Regions from separate parts of the Ramlibacter sp. PS3R-8 genome, predicted to be linked through region 1. Evidence: riboswitches for the same ligand, from Rfam matches in the RefSeq annotation. Region 1 holds a riboswitch; the other holds the start of a gene.
What was found. Region 1 has a riboswitch for S-adenosylhomocysteine ahead of ahcY (adenosylhomocysteinase). Riboswitches for the same ligand answer to the same signal wherever they lie in the genome.

Region 2: it holds a riboswitch for S-adenosylhomocysteine, as region 1 does, so the genes downstream of both, metH (methionine synthase) here and ahcY (adenosylhomocysteinase) in region 1, are expected to answer to the same signal.

Annotation. Positions count from the first base shown of each region.
Region 1 covers NZ_JBBHGT010000004.1:267,241-274,858, reverse strand. The annotation lists gene WG902_RS16265 (enolase C-terminal domain-like protein) at 1-193, shown strand, start outside; gene WG902_RS16260 (class I SAM-dependent methyltransferase) at 197-943, opposite strand; gene WG902_RS16255 (DNA-3-methyladenine glycosylase I) at 1,056-1,628, shown strand; gene WG902_RS16250 (hypothetical protein) at 1,707-2,342, shown strand; gene WG902_RS16245 (ATP-dependent DNA ligase) at 2,385-3,458, opposite strand; S-adenosyl-L-homocysteine riboswitch at 3,524-3,595, shown strand; gene ahcY (adenosylhomocysteinase) at 3,655-5,091, shown strand; gene WG902_RS16235 (TlyA family RNA methyltransferase) at 5,214-5,954, shown strand; gene metF (methylenetetrahydrofolate reductase [NAD(P)H]) at 5,951-6,778, shown strand; gene WG902_RS16225 (ATP-dependent Clp protease proteolytic subunit) at 6,889-7,482, opposite strand; gene WG902_RS16220 (23S rRNA (adenine(2030)-N(6))-methyltransferase RlmJ) at 7,527-7,618, opposite strand, start outside.
Region 2 covers NZ_JBBHGT010000006.1:169,487-177,104, forward strand. The annotation lists gene metH (methionine synthase) at 1-2,695, opposite strand, end outside; S-adenosyl-L-homocysteine riboswitch at 2,716-2,783, opposite strand; gene WG902_RS19190 (Lrp/AsnC family transcriptional regulator) at 2,881-3,330, opposite strand; gene WG902_RS19195 (homocysteine S-methyltransferase family protein) at 3,526-4,572, opposite strand; gene recQ (DNA helicase RecQ) at 4,631-6,487, shown strand; gene WG902_RS19205 (ATP-binding protein) at 6,639-7,618, opposite strand, start outside.

The DNA of each region.
Region 1 (7,618 bases):
GCACGTGATCATGGCGATCCGGAACACCGAGTTCTTCGAAGTGCTGTTGCCGGCGGAGTCGCAGAAGTACGGACTGGCGCGCGACATCGAGATCGATGCGGGCGGCATGGTGCACGCGCCGACGGGCGCCGGACTGGGAGCGGAGATCGACTTCGCGCTGGTGGAGCGCAAGAAGGTCGCCGTGCTGGCGTGATGCCTACTGCGCGGCGCGGCGGGCAACGAGGAAATAGCCCAGCGGGAACGGTCCCGCGGTGTTCTTCGAGGCACGCCGGCCCGATGCGGTTTCGAGCCAGCGGCAGCCCAGACCGTGCACGGCCCATGCCAGCCTGCGCATCCCGGGCCGCCAACGTGCGATCAGCTTGCCGGTGATGTCCAGCAGTACCTCCGGAGCCCCTCCGATGCGGTCGAGCGCCAGCACTTCGAGGCCTGCCCCGGCGGCGCCGCGCCGCAGCGCGTGCTCCGTGTAGCGGTAGTAGTCGTGCGGCTCCTCGTGGAGCCAATACAGGAACGGCACGTTCATCAGCAGGTGGCCACCGGGGCGCAGCACGCGCGCCATTTCGTTCCAGAGCACGGCGGGCTCCGGAATGTGTTCCAGCACGTCGGACAGAAGCACGGTGTCGAACGAAGCCGTCGACAGCGGCAAGGGCTGCGACAAGTCGCACTCGAGGTCGAGGTGCGGGTTGCGGTGCAGCGTCTGCGCCCAGTCGACACAGACAGCTTCCGAGACCCGGTCGCGGTAGGCCGAGTAGAGGGGCACCTTCCCGCAGCCGAGGTCCAGGAGCCGGCCGCCGGCGTAAGTGGCCAGCGCCCGCTCGTAATGGGCCGCGACGCGCCCCGCGATCAGGCGGGACCCCCGCCCGAGTTCCCTCTCGTCCAGGGACGGCGCCAGGTGGCCGTCACGCCAGACGTACTTGCTTGCTTGCCATTGATCCTGGTTCTGCATGGGGGGCGCCGTTGCGGATGGCAGCAGAGTCTACCGTTCGGTACGATCGAAGCATGAGCCGCCGGGCCGCCCCAAGGAGAATCCCGCAGCGCGTAGCGCGGAGGGAATTCCAATGAGCCTGCCTGTTCATCGCTGCACCTGGGCCGAGGGTGACGACGCCCTGATGGCCAGGTACCACGACGAGGAATGGGGCGTGCCCCAGCGCGACCCCCGCATGCTGTGGGAAATGCTGGTGCTGGAGGGATTCCAGGCGGGGCTGTCGTGGCGGACGATCCTGCACAAGCGCGAGGCCTTCCGCAAGGCGTTCGCCGGGTTCGATCCGGTGAAGGTGGCGCGCTTCGGCGAGAAACAGGTGGAGGAGCTGGTCGCGGACGCCGGCATCATCCGCTCGCGCGCCAAGATCGAGGCGACCATTGCCGCGGCCAGGATCTACTGCGACATGCAGGCCCGCGGCGAAGACTTCGCGGCTTTCTGCTGGTCGTTCACCGACGGGAAGGTGCTGCGGGGCGACGGCCGCTCGGTACCGGCGAGCACGCCCTTGTCCGGGAGGATCTCGAAGGAACTCAAGCGCCGCGGCTTCAAGTTCGTGGGGCCGGTGATCGTCCATGCGTGGATGCAGGCGGTGGGGATCGTGAACGACCACTCGGTGGCCTGCTTCCGCCGCAACAAGTCGCAGGGACCTTAGGCGGGTCTCCACCATGGGTATTTGATTTCCGACGCGGCTGAACCATTCTTCGTCTCCCACGAACGAAGAGGGTTCACCATGGACAAGACCTTTGCACGGAAGGCCGGCGCCGCCCTGCTGCTGGCATGGGTGGCCTCCAATGCCCCGGCCCAGCGCCTCGATCCCCACCCGCCGCTGCGACCGGGATCGGTCTGGGTGAACAGCGTGCAGAACAGCGGCAGTTTCGGCAGCGGCGAAGGAGAGGTCCAGAGCATGCTGGTTGAAAAAAACTGGGATGGCCGCCAGTTCCTAGGAATCCAGTCCACGGAGGGAACGCTGCTGATCCATCCCGCAGGCGGTCAGTGGGTCGGATTGATGGGCGCGGACGGGCAGATCGCCGTCGTCTGGGATCCGCCGCTCGCCTGGGAGTACCCGGTGGAAGTCGGCAAAAGCTGGACCCGAAACTTCCAGGTGAAGTTTCCGGCGGAAGGCCGAAGCGTACCGGTCGAAGGCCGGCAGATGGTGGAAGCGTATGAAGACGTCACGGTGCCGGCCGGTACCTTCAAGGCCTACCGTTTCCGGTGGACCGACAGCACGGGCACCATCAACACGGACTGGTACAGCCCTGATGTTCAACTGTTCGTGAAGCGAATCCAGGAACGCTCTGCCCAATATCCGCAGGGACCCGGGCGGCGAGAAACGATGCTGAAGTCGTACAACGTACTGAAGCAGTGAGGCAGGGCGACGGGTCCCCGCTTCCCCGGTGCGCGACCCCGACTACGCCCCGAACACCTTCGCCAGCGCGAACGGCGTCGTCACCTCCAGCTGGTCATAGCGGCAGTCCGTGGCCGGCTTGTCCGGCCGCCAGCGCAGGAACACCGTGGCGTGGCGGAAGCGGTCGCCCTGCAGGTGGTCGTACTTCACTTCCACCACGCGCTCCGGCCGCAAAGGCACCCAGCTCAGGTCCTTGCCGCCGCTCCATCGGCTCTGCGCGCCGGGCATCCGCTGCGCATCCCCCACCTGAGCCCCGGCCCACTCGCGCCACGGATGGTCTTCGACATCGCTGCGCAAGGGCTCGAGTTCCCTGGCGAGCTCTTCACGCATCTCCATCTTGAACGCGGAGGTCACGCCCACGTGGTGCAGCACGCCCGCCTCGTCGTAAAGACCGAGCAGCAGGGAGCCGACCGCGTCGTTGCGGTCCTTGTACCAGCGGAAGCCGGCAACCACGCACTCCGCGCTGCGCACGTGCTTGATCTTCAGCATCGTCCGCTTGCCTGGTTGATAAGGCGCGCTTTCCAGCTTGGCGATCACGCCGTCCAGTCCCGCACCTTCGAATTCCTCCAACCACTTTTCGGCCTCCGCGCGGTCGCGCGTCACCGGCGTCAGGTGCAGGGGCGGCTTGGGCTTGCCGAGCAGGCGCTCGAGCCGCACGCGGCGCTCCGCTTGCGGCAGTTCCATCGTGGATTTGCCGCCCGCGGCCAGCAGGTCGAAGGCGACAAAGGCCGCCGGCGTCTCCTTGGACAATTTGGCGATGCGCGACGGCGCCGGGTGGATGCGCTGCTGGAGCGCGTCGAAGTCCAGGCCGCGCGGCCCGGCCACCACGATCTCGCCGTCGAGCACGCAGCCTTTCGGCAGCGTGTCGTGCAGCGCCTTCTCCAGTTCGGGGAAGTAGCGGTTCAGCGGCCGGAGGTCGCGGCTCTGCAGGTAGGTCTGCTCCGCGCCGCGGAACACCAGCGCGCGGAAGCCGTCCCACTTGGGCTCGAACAGGAAGCCGGCCTCGGTGGGGAGCGCCTCGGCGATCTTGGCGAGCATCGGCTCGATGGGGGGAGTGGGGAATCCGGTGGTAGCCATGTGGCCTTTGTACAGGATCGAACACTGTTGTTTGGAGCCGGACGCCGGATTCCGATAAAATGCGGGCAACCGAGGAGCGTTGCAGCGTCCGCCCAGGACGCGAGGCTCGGCTAATCATGCAACGACGCTCACCCACTCTTCCGTGCGGTGAGCCCTCCGGAAGGGTGGGTTCCCCATCCATAGCTCCGGAGCCCACATGAACGCCGTTCTCAAGACCACCGCGCCCGCCGACTGCGCGATCACCGACATTTCCCTTGCCGCCTGGGGCCGCAAGGAAATCCGCATCGCCGAAACCGAGATGCCCGGCCTGATGGCCATCCGCGACGAATTCGCGAAAAGCCAGCCGCTCAAGGGCGCGCGCATCACCGGCTCGCTTCACATGACCATCCAGACCGCGGTGCTGATCGAGACGCTGCAGGCACTGGGCGCGACGGTTCGCTGGGCCTCGTGCAACATCTTCTCCACCCAGGACCACGCCGCCGCGGCCATCGCCGCGGGCGGCACGCCGGTGTTCGCCATCAAGGGCGAGTCGCTGGAAGACTACTGGGACTACACGCACCGCATCTTCGACTTCGGGCCGAAGGGCAGCGAAGGCGAAGGCCCGAACATGATCCTGGACGACGGCGGCGACGCCACGCTGCTGATGCACCTGGGCCAGCGCTGCGAGAAGGACCTGTCGCTCATCGACACCCACTCCACCGAGGAAGAGCGCATCCTGCACGCCGCCATCCGCGCCAAGCTGAAGGAAGACCCGACCTGGTACAGCCGCAAGGCCGCCCAGATCATCGGCGTGACGGAAGAGACCACGACCGGCGTGCACCGCCTGATCGACATGGCCAACAAGGGCCTGTTGAAGTTCCGTGCCATCAACGTCAACGACTCGGTCACCAAGAGCAAGTTCGACAACCTGTACGGCTGCCGCGAGTCGCTGGTGGACGGCATCAAGCGCGCCACCGATGTGATGATCGCGGGCAAGGTCGCGGTCGTGGCCGGCTACGGCGACGTCGGCAAGGGCTCGGCGCAGGCACTGCGCGCGCTGTCGGCGCAGGTGTGGGTCACCGAGATCGACCCCATCAACGCGCTGCAGGCCGCCATGGAAGGCTACCGCATCGTCACGATGGAATATGCGGCGGACAAGGCCGACATCTTCGTCACCACGACCGGCAACAAGGACGTGATCACCTTCGACCACATGGCGAAGATGAAGGACCAGGCGATCGTCTGCAACATCGGCCACTTCGACAACGAGATCGATGTCGCGTCGCTCGAGAAGAAGTGCAAGTGGGACGAGATCAAGCCGCAGGTCGACCACGTGATCTTCCCGGACGGCAAGCGCATCATCCTGCTGGCCAAGGGACGCCTGGTGAACCTGGGTTGCGGCACCGGCCACCCCAGCTACGTGATGTCCTCGTCGTTCGCCAACCAGACGCTGGCGCAGATCGAGCTGTTCACCAAGCCGAGCGAGTATGAAGTCGGCCAGGTCTATGTGCTGCCGAAGCTGCTGGACGAGAAGGTCGCGCGGCTGCAGCTGTCGAAGCTGGGCGCGCAGCTCACCGAGCTGACGCAGGCGCAGGCGGACTACATCGGCGTGAAGAAGACCGGGCCGTACAAGGCGGATACGTACCGGTACTGAGGTCACCCCCGCGGAGGCGGGGGCCCAGGTGACGCGCAGCGTCATCCCCGCGGAGGCGGGGAGCCAGAAGCAGAAATGCGGAAGCCCTGGGTTCCCGCCTTCGCGGGAATGACGAATTCACGATGCGTGCCGACCAATTCCTCGTCGATCGCGGCCTCGCGGCCACGCGTTCGCAGGCGCAGCGGCTGATTGCCTCCGGCGTGCGGTGGTTCGACGGCGCGGCCTGGAAGCGCGTGGCCAAGAATGGTGACGAGCTTCCCGCCACCGCGCAGGTCGAGTTGCTGGACACGGCGGAATCGCGCTACGTCTCGCGTGGCGGGCTGAAGCTCGAAGGCGCGCTGGTGAGCGCCGGCCTCGACGTGACCGGCTGGAATTGCCTCGACGTCGGCCAGTCCACCGGCGGATTCACCGACTGCCTGCTGCAGCAGGGCGCCAAACACGTGATCGGCGTGGACGTCGGCCACGGCCAGCTGCACCCGAAGCTGCGCGCCGACCCGAGGGTCAGCGCCATCGAGAAACTCAATGCCCGGGAGCTGAAGCCGCACTACGTCGGAGGCAACTTCGACCTGGTGACGGGTGATCTTTCGTTCATTTCGTTGACCCTGGTGTTGCCCCCGCTCGCGCCATTGTTGAAGCCGGGCGGTCATCTGCTCATGCTTGCCAAGCCGCAGTTCGAACTGCAACCGGGGCAGATCGGCAAGGGCGGTGTGGTCCGCGACGCGTCGCTGTATCCGATCGTCGAGCAGCGGCTGCGCGATGCCTGCGCTGCGCTCGGACTGCGGGTCGCCGGCTGGTACGACAGTCCCATCGCGGGTGGCGACGGCAACCGCGAATTCTTCCTTCACGCACTGAGGAGCGATTGATGCTTCCCATCAGCCTCGAATTCTTTCCGCCCAAGACGCCCGAAGGCAGCGACAAGCTGCGCGCCGCGCGGCAACAGCTGTACGCACTCAAGCCGGAGTTCTGCTCCGTCACCTATGGCGCGGGCGGCTCCACGCACACCGGCACCTTCAACACCGTCAGCGAGATCCTGGCCGAGGGCGTGGATGCGGCCAGCCACTTCTCGTGCATCGGCGCGACGCGGGCCAAGGTGTGCGACCAGCTCGCGCAGCTGCGGGCCATGGGCGTGAAGCGCCTGGTGGCCCTGCGCGGCGACCTGCCCAGCGGCTACGGCAGCGGCGGCGAGTTCCAGTACGCCAGCGACCTCGTGGCCTACATCCGCGAGGAGTGCGGCAGCGACTTCCGCATCGAGGTGGCCTGCTATCCCGAAGTGCATCCCCAGGCGAAGTCGCCGCGCGCCGACCTGGACGCCTTCGTGACCAAGGTGAAGGCCGGGGCGGACGCCGGCATCACGCAGTACTTCTACAACGCGGATGCCTACTTCCGCTTCGTCGACGAGGTGCGCAAGCTCGGGGTCGACGTGCCGGTGGTGCCCGGCATCATGCCGATCACCAATTCGAGCCAGTTGCTGCGCTTTTCGGACAGCTGCGGCGCCGAGGTGCCGCGCTGGATCCGCCTGCGGCTCCAAAGCTTCGGCGACGACAGCGCGTCGATCAAGGCCTTCGGCCTCGACGTGGTGAGCGCGCTGTGCGAGCAACTGCAGCGCGGCGGCGCGCCGGGCCTGCACTTCTACACGATGAACCAGGCGGGGCCGACGCTTGCGGTCGCGCAGCGACTGGCGCGCTGAGGTGGATCACCGGGGTTCCTGGCGTCACCCCGGCCTACGGGACTGACGTGGCTTCGTAGGCCGGTGGTGAGCGCGCAGCCGAACCCCGGTAGCACGCGCACCACCGCCCCCTACTTCTTCAGCTCGGACTTGTTGGCGATGATGCGGCCCACCAGGCCGTACTCGATCGCTTCCTCGGCCGACAGCCAGCGGTCGCGCTCGATGTCTTCCAGCACGCCTTCGAGCGACCGGCCGGTCTCGCGCGAGATCGTGCGGGCGATGCGCTCGCGCGCCTTGATGATCTCCTGCGCGTGGATGGCGATGTCGCTCGCGGGCCCGCCGGCGCCACCGGAGGGCTGGTGGATCAGGAAGCGCGTGTTCGGCGTGCAGAAGCGCCGCGCCTTCGGCACGGACAGGTACAGGTGCGTCGCGGCGCTGCCCACCCAGCCGGTGCCGATCATGTTCACGGGTGCGGCGATGAAGCGGATGATGTCGTGGATGGCGTCGCCGGACTCCAGGTGGCCGCCGGGCGAGCTCACCAGCATGTCGATGGGGGCCGACGAGTCGGCGTCCAGCGCGATCAGGCGCCGCGCGATGTCGCTGGCCGACTGGTCGGAAACGGCTCCGAACAGCAGGACGGTGCGGGACTTGAACGCTTTTTCCTCGAGGAAGGCGTTGCGGGGTTCGGCCGTGGCGGCCGGGGTGTCGGGATCGGGGTGCTCCATGCTGTCTCCTTGCCTGCGCATCATGCCGCAAGCGCGTGGCCGCGTTATCCGCCGGCCTCGATAACCTGGGACTGGCCGCGGCCGCGGCCCAGCACTTCCACCAGCGCAGGCAGCACCTGCTGCAGGGCAGGCTTGA
Region 2 (7,618 bases), on a different contig from region 1:
GCAGGTCCTGCACCGTGGCGCCGCGGCGCTGCGCCAGGTCCGCGACCTGGTCGTCGCCGATGCGCCCGACGTTGAAGTACTGGCTGTCCGGATGGCTGAGATAGAAGCCGCTGACGCTGGCCGCCGGCGTCATGGCCATGCTCTCCGTGATGCCCATGCCGATCTCCTCCGGGCGCAGCAGCGCGAACAGGTCGCGCTTGACGCTGTGGTCCGGGCAGGCCGGGTAGCCGGGGGCCGGCCGGATGCCGCGGTACTTCTCGGCGACGAGGTCTTCCGTGGAGAGGCTCTCGTCGGGCGCATAGCCCCACAGGTCCTTGCGCACGCGCTGGTGCAAGGCCTCGGCCAGGGCTTCGGCCAGCCGGTCGGCCAGCGCCTTGAGCATGATCGCGGAGTAGTCGTCGTGGTCCGCCAGGAAATACTGCTCCTTCTGGTCCACGCCGATGCCCGCCGTGACCGCGAAGGCGCCGAGGTAGTCCGGCGCGACGCCCTTCGGCGCGACGAAATCGGCCAGCGCGCGGCTCGGTCGGATCACGCCGTCGATCACCTGCTTTTCGGTTTGCTGGCGCAGGCCGTACCAAGTCATCACGGTTTGCGTGCGCGATTCATCCGCATACAACTCGATGTCGTCGTGGTTCACGGTGTTCGCGGGCCACAGGCCCATCACCGCGTTGGCCGTGAGCCAGCGGCCCTCGACCAGGCGCTTGAGCATCCGCTGGCCATCGGACATCACGCGCACCGCCTCCGCGCCCACCACTTCGTCCTTCAGGATCTCCGGGAAGCGGCCGGCCAGGTCCCAGGTCTGGAAGAACGGTCCCCAGTCGATGGTGCGCGCGAGTTCCGCCAGGTCGTAGTTCTTGAACACGCGCCGGCCGATGAACTTGGGCTGCGGCGGCGTGTAGTGCGACCAGTCCACCGGCGTCTTGTTGGCGCGCGCCTTGGCCAGCGGCCACAGCGGCACCTGCTTCTTGCTGGCGTGCTGCTGCCGCACCCGGTCGTAGTCGGCGTTGACGTCGGCGATGTACTTCGCCGCCTGGTCGGACAGCAGGCTCTGCGCCACGCTCACGCTGCGCGACGCATCCGGCACATAGACCACCGGGCCTTCGTAGTGCGGCGCGATCTTGACGGCGGTGTGCACGCGGCTGGTGGTGGCGCCGCCGATCAGCAGCGGGATCTTCTTCACGCGGAAGTGGTCGTCCTTCTGCATCTCGCTGGCGACGTACTGCATCTCCTCCAGCGACGGCGTGATCAGCCCCGACAGGCCGACGATGTCGGCGCCCTCGACCTTGGCCCTCGCCAGGATCTCGTGGCACGGGACCATCACGCCCATGTTCACCACCTCGAAGTTGTTGCACTGGAGCACGACGGTGACGATGTTCTTGCCGATGTCGTGCACGTCGCCCTTGACGGTGGCGATGACGATCTTGCCCTTGGCGCGCACGTCCTCGCCGGCGGCTTCCTGCTGCTTTTTCTCTTCCTCGATGTAGGGAATGAGGTGGGCCACGGCCTGCTTCATCACGCGCGCCGACTTCACCACCTGCGGCAGGAACATCTTGCCGGCGCCGAACAGGTCGCCGACGATGTTCATGCCGTCCATGAGCGGGCCTTCGATGACGTGCAGCGGCCGGCCCTTGATGGCCAGCACCTTCTGGTACATCTCCTCGGTGTCGACGACGATGTGGTCCGTGATGCCGTGCACCAGGGCGTGCGCCAGGCGCTGCTCCACCGGCAGCGCGCGCCATTCGTTCTTCTTGCCCTCGTCCTTCGACGCGCCCTTGGCCTGCTCGGCGATCTCGACCAGGCGTTCGCCGGCATCGGGACGGCGATTGAGCACGACGTCCTCGACGCGCTCGCGCAACTGCGGCTCCAGCTCGTCGTAGACGCCGACCATGCCGGCGTTGACGATGCCCATGTCCATGCCCGCCTGGATGGCGTGGTACAGGAAGACGGTGTGGATCGCCTCGCGCACCGGGTCGTTGCCGCGGAAGGAGAAGCTGACGTTCGACACTCCGCCGCTGACCTTGGCGCCCGGCAGGTTCTCCTTGATCCACTTCACCGCGTTAATGAAATCGACCGCGTAGTTGTCGTGCTCCTCGATGCCGGTGGCGATGGCGAAGATGTTCGGGTCGAAGATGATGTCCTCGGCCGGGAAGTTCACTTCGTCCACCAGGATGCGGTAGGCGCGCTGGCAGATCTCGATCTTGCGCTGGTAGGTGTCGGCCTGGCCTTTCTCGTCGAAGGCCATCACCACGGCGGCGGCGCCGTAGCGGCGCACCAGCGTGGCCTGGCGGCGGAACTCCGCTTCGCCTTCCTTCATGCTGATCGAGTTGACGATGCCCTTGCCCTGGATGCAGCGCAGCCCGGCCTCGATCACCTCCCACTTGGACGAGTCGACCATGATCGGCACGCGTGCGATGTCCGGCTCGCTGGCGATCAGCTGCAGGAAGCGCACCATGGCCGCCTTGCTGTCCAGCATGGCTTCGTCCATGTTGATGTCGATGACCTGGGCGCCGTTCTCGACCTGCTGGCGCGCGACTGCGAGCGCCTGCTCGAACTGGCCGGCCAGGATCAGCTTGGCGAAGGCTTTGGAACCGGTGACGTTGGTGCGCTCGCCGATGTTGACGAACAACGAGCCGGTGCCGATGGCAACGGGCTCCAGGCCGGAAAGCTTCAGGGGGGGTAGGTCTTGCTGCTGCATCTCACTCACCTCGTGGGGGGTCCGGGTGAGCGCGGTTGGAATCCATCTCAAGCCTGGCGGGCGGGCCGCTGCAGCGCTCCTTGAGCTGGGGGGATTTTACAGTGGTGGCGGGGTCGCTTCGCGAACCCGACCTACCAATGCGGTCGTTTTCCCTGTAGGTCGGGTTCGCGAAGCGACCCCGACATTCAAAGCGGCAGATCCGCCTTCTTCAACGTCCGCAGCACGAACGACGACTTGCTGTGCCGGATGCCCTTGATCTTGTAGAGCTTCTCGCGCAGCAGCCGTTCGTAGTCCCGGGTGTCCTTCACCGCCACCCGCAGCAGGTAGTCGTACTCCCCCGACACCAGGTAAGCCTCGATCACCTCGGGGATGGTGGCCAGCACCTCGCCGAACTTTTCCAGCGTGTTGTCGGTATGGCTGTCCAGCGTCAGCTGCACCAGCACCGTGTCGTTCAGGTCCAGCGCCTGGGCGTTCAGCCGGACCGTGTAGCCCTCGATCACCCCGGCCAGTTCCATCTTCTTGATGCGCTCCCAGCACGGCGACGGGCTCAGCCCCACCGCCTGGCCGATCTGCTGCAGGCTGGCGCGGGCGTCCTGCTGCAGGACCTTGAGGATCTTCCGGTCAATGGGGTCCATGCAGGCATCTTATCTGCTGGACCGCGACTTGGCCGAATAGTTTTCTGGAAAACGCGCAGACTGCCATGACTTCGGCAAAAACATCTGGCCCCGCCGGGCGATACTTCCTGCGTTGAGTCGCGACTTACCGGAAGCGGCAGGCAACGAGGGGCCAGCGGGTTACCGCCCGCTGGCCGGCCCGTCCCACCCGGACCGTCAGGCCGCTTCCTTGTAGAAGAAATCGCGCTTGAGCGTGCGCGTGGCCAGCGGCCGCACGGCGTCGCCGATCGCTGCGATGTGCTCCGGCGTCGTGCCGCAGCAGCCGCCGACGATGTTCACCAGCCCTTCGGCGGCGAACTCGCGCAGCAGGCGGGACGTCACGTCCGGCGTTTCGTCGAAGCCGGTCTCCGCCATCGGATTGGGCAGCCCCGCGTTCGGATAGCAGCTGATGAAGGTGTCGCCCGCCACCTTGGCCAGCTCCTGGATGTACGGGCGCATCAGCGCCGCGCCCAGGGCGCAATTGAGGCCCACCGCCAGCGGCTGGGCATGCCGCACGCTGTGCCAGAAAGCCGTGACCGTCTGGCCGCTGAGGATGCGCCCGGACGCGTCCGTCACCGTGCCGCTGATGATCACCGGCAGCCGCTCGCCGCTGGCGGCGAAGTATTCCTCGATGGCGAACAGCGCCGCCTTGGCGTTGAGCGTGTCGAAGATCGTTTCCACCAGCAGCAGGTCCACTCCGCCTTCGACCAGGCCTTCCACCTGCTCGTAGTAGGCGGCACGCAGCTGCTCGAAATCGACATTGCGCGCGCCCGGATCGTTGACGTCGGGGCTGATGCTGGCGGTGCGGGGCGTCGGGCCCAGGGCGCCGGCCACGAAGCGCGGGTGCTCCGGCGTGGAAAACTTGTCGGCGGCCTCGCGCGCCAGCCGCGCCGCGGCCACGTTCATCTCGCGCGCCAGGTGGCCCAGGGCATAGTCGTCCTGGGCGATCGAATTGGCGCCGAAGGTGTTGGTCTCGATGATGTCCACGCCGGCGGCCAGATAGCCCTCGTGGACGTCGCGGATCACGTCCGGCCGCGTCAGCACCAGCAGGTCGCCGTTGTTCTTGACGTCCTTGGGGTGGTCCGCAAGGAGCTTTCCGCGATAGTCGGCCTCGACCAACTTGAAACGCTGGATCATGGTGCCCATGGCGCCGTCCAGGATGACGATGCGCTGCTTCAGCAGGGCGGGGAGGGCTTGGCCGCGGGTATAGATCACAGGCTTCATGGTCCACCCATTCTAAGAAGGACGCGTTGAACCCTCACTGTCCCGGACAATTGCCACCTTGACCACTGCCCTCACCCTCCTCAAGGACGTCTTCGGCTACGGCGCCTTCCGCGGCCCGCAGGCCGAGATCATCGACCACGTCATCGCCGGCGGCGACGCGCTGGTGCTCATGCCCACCGGCGGCGGCAAATCGCTGTGCTACCAGATCCCCGCGCTGGCCCGCCAGCAGGCCGGCCACGGCGTCGCCATCGTGGTGTCGCCCCTCATCGCCCTGATGCACGACCAGGTCGGTGCGCTGCACGAAGCCGGAGTCGAGGCCGCATTCCTGAATTCCACGCTCAGCGGCGAGGCTGCCAATGCCGTGGAAAAGCGGCTGCTGCGCGGCGAGCTGACTCTGCTCTACGCCGCGCCGGAGCGCGTCACCACGCCACGGTTCCTGGAGCTGCTGGACCGCCTGCGCGAGGCCGGCAAGCTGAGCCTGTTCGCCATCGACGAGGCCCACTGCGTGAGCCAGTGGGGCCACGACTTCCGGCCGGAGTACCGCGCGCTGGCCGTCCTGCACGAGCGCTATGCCGGCGTGCCGCGCATCGCCCTCACCGCCACGGCGGACGGCCTCACGCGCGCCGACATCGTGCAGCACCTGCAACTGGAGGAGGCGCGCCAGTTCGTCAGCAGCTTCGACCGGCCCAACATCCGCTACAGCATCGTCGAGAAGACGGACCCGACGCAGCAGCTGCTGCGCTTCATCGAAGGCGAGCACGCCGGCGAGGCGGGCATCGTGTACTGCCAGTCGCGCAAGCGGGTGGAGGAGGTCGCGGAGATCCTGTGCAGGCAGGGAATGGACGCCCTGCCTTATCACGCGGGGCTCGACGCCGAAGTGCGACAGAAGCACCAGGACCGCTTCCTGCGCGAGGACGGCGTGGTGATGACGGCCACCATCGCCTTCGGCATGGGCATCGACAAGCCGGACGTGCGCTTCGTCGCCCACCTGGACCTGCCGAAGAACATCGAAGGCTATTACCAGGAGACCGGCCGTGCCGGCCGCGATGGCCTGCCATCGGACGCGTGGATGGCGTACGGCCTGCAGGACGTGGTGAACCAGCGGCGGATGATCGACGAGAGTCCGGCCGGCGAGGAGTTCAAGCAGGGCCTGCGCGGCAAGCTCGATGCGCTGCTGGCGCTGGCCGAGGCCACCGACTGCCGGCGCGTGCGTTTGCTCGCGTACTTCGGCGAGCAGTCCACGCCTTGCGGCAACTGCGACAACTGCGTGGCGCCACCCGCGGTGTGGGACGGCACCGAGGCGGCGCGCATGCTGCTGTCCACCATCTACCGCGTGCAGCAGGCCAATGGCCTGCACTTCGGCGCCGGCCACATCATGGACGTGCTGCGCGGCAAGGTCACCGACAAGGTCAACCAGTTCGGCCACCAGAAGCTGTCGACGTTCGGCATCGGCGCCGCGCTGTCCGAGCAGCAGTTGCGCGGCGTGCTGCGGCAGTTGATCGCCACCGGGGCGCTGCAGGTGGACGCTTCTTCGTACAACACGCTGCATCTCACGGAAGGTTCGCGCGCCGTGCTCAAGGGCGAGCAGCCGGTGGCGCTGCGGGAGTCGATCAACCAGCCGGCCGGGCGCGTGCGGCGCGAGCGCGGGTCGAGGAAAGGCGCGCCCCCGGCTGCGGCAGCGGGGCTGACCGAGGCCGCGCAGCAGCGGTTTGCCGCGCTGAAGGCGTGGCGGGCGGATGTCGCGCGATCGCACAACCTGCCGGCCTATGTCATCTTTCATGATGCGACGCTGGCCGCGGTCGCGGCGGCGGATCCGCGGTCGGTCCGGGACCTGGAGGGGATCAGCGGGATCGGGGCGGCGAAGCTGGAGAAGTATGGGCCGGGGGTGTTGGACGTGTTGCAGGCGATGGCTTAGAGGGAACTGACAGCCGGACGCAGAAGGCGCAAAAGTCACGCAGAAGACGCAAAAGGACTCCAAGACCCTTCTTGGTTTTTTCTGCGTCTTCTGCGTAGTTTCTGCGTCTTCTGCGTCCGGTTGTCCGGCTGTTCGGCTGTTCGCCTTTGGCTCACTGCACGAACCCGATGCTCCGCGCTTCGCGCACTTCCGGCTTGATGCGATGCTCCGCCTCCAGCTGCTCGAGGAACTCCTCGGGCGAAAGCTGCGCGGCGAGGATCTCCACCTGGCGCTTCACGGCGGCGAAGTCTCCCGGACAGATCTGGTCCAGCTTCGCCAGCCGTGACGCTGCCTCCGGCGACAGCAGCAACGCATCCCCACCCAGCGCCTCCGTCACGAACATCTTCTCGCGCTGCACCGTGGTGAGCGGCTTGAAGCGGATCTTGAACGCGAAGCGGCGCAGCGCCGCCTGGTCGATGCGGTCCATCAAGTTCGTGGTGCAGACGAAGATGCCGGCGAAGCGCTCCATGCCCTGCAGCATCTCGTTGACCTCGGTCACCTCGTAGGTGCGCTGCGCGCCGCGCCGGTCCTGCAGGAAGCTGTCGGCCTCGTCCAGCAGCAGCACCGCCTTTTCGGCTTCGGCTTCGCGGAACATCGCGGCCATGTTCTGCTCGGTCTCGCCGACGAACTTGCTCATGAGGTCGCTCGCCTGCTTGATCAGCAGGGGCTTGTCCAGGCTGCGCGCGATGTGCTCGGCCAGCGCGGTCTTGCCGGTGCCCGGTGCGCCGTAGAAACACAGCGTGCCGTGGCCGCGCGCCTTGAGCGCCTCCACGATGCGCGGCACCTCGAAGCGCGACTCCACATTGAGCATGTCGAGGTCGTACGTGGTGACGCACGGGCGCGCCGCGCCGTCGGAGCTGCGCGTGCCCAGTGCCTTGTCCGCGTTGCGCAACTGGCGGTCGATCAGGTCTTCCATCTGCACGCCTTCTTCCCCGGCGAGGCCGGCGAAGCGCACCGCGGTGCGGATCTGCGCCGGCGTCAGCCCCTTGCGTTCCGTCAAGCGGGTAACGAAGGCGGCGGAAACTTCCGCGCCTTCCAGCGTCTTGCGCACGATGGCTTCGCGCGCCCCGGGCGGCGGCGACTTCAGCTCCA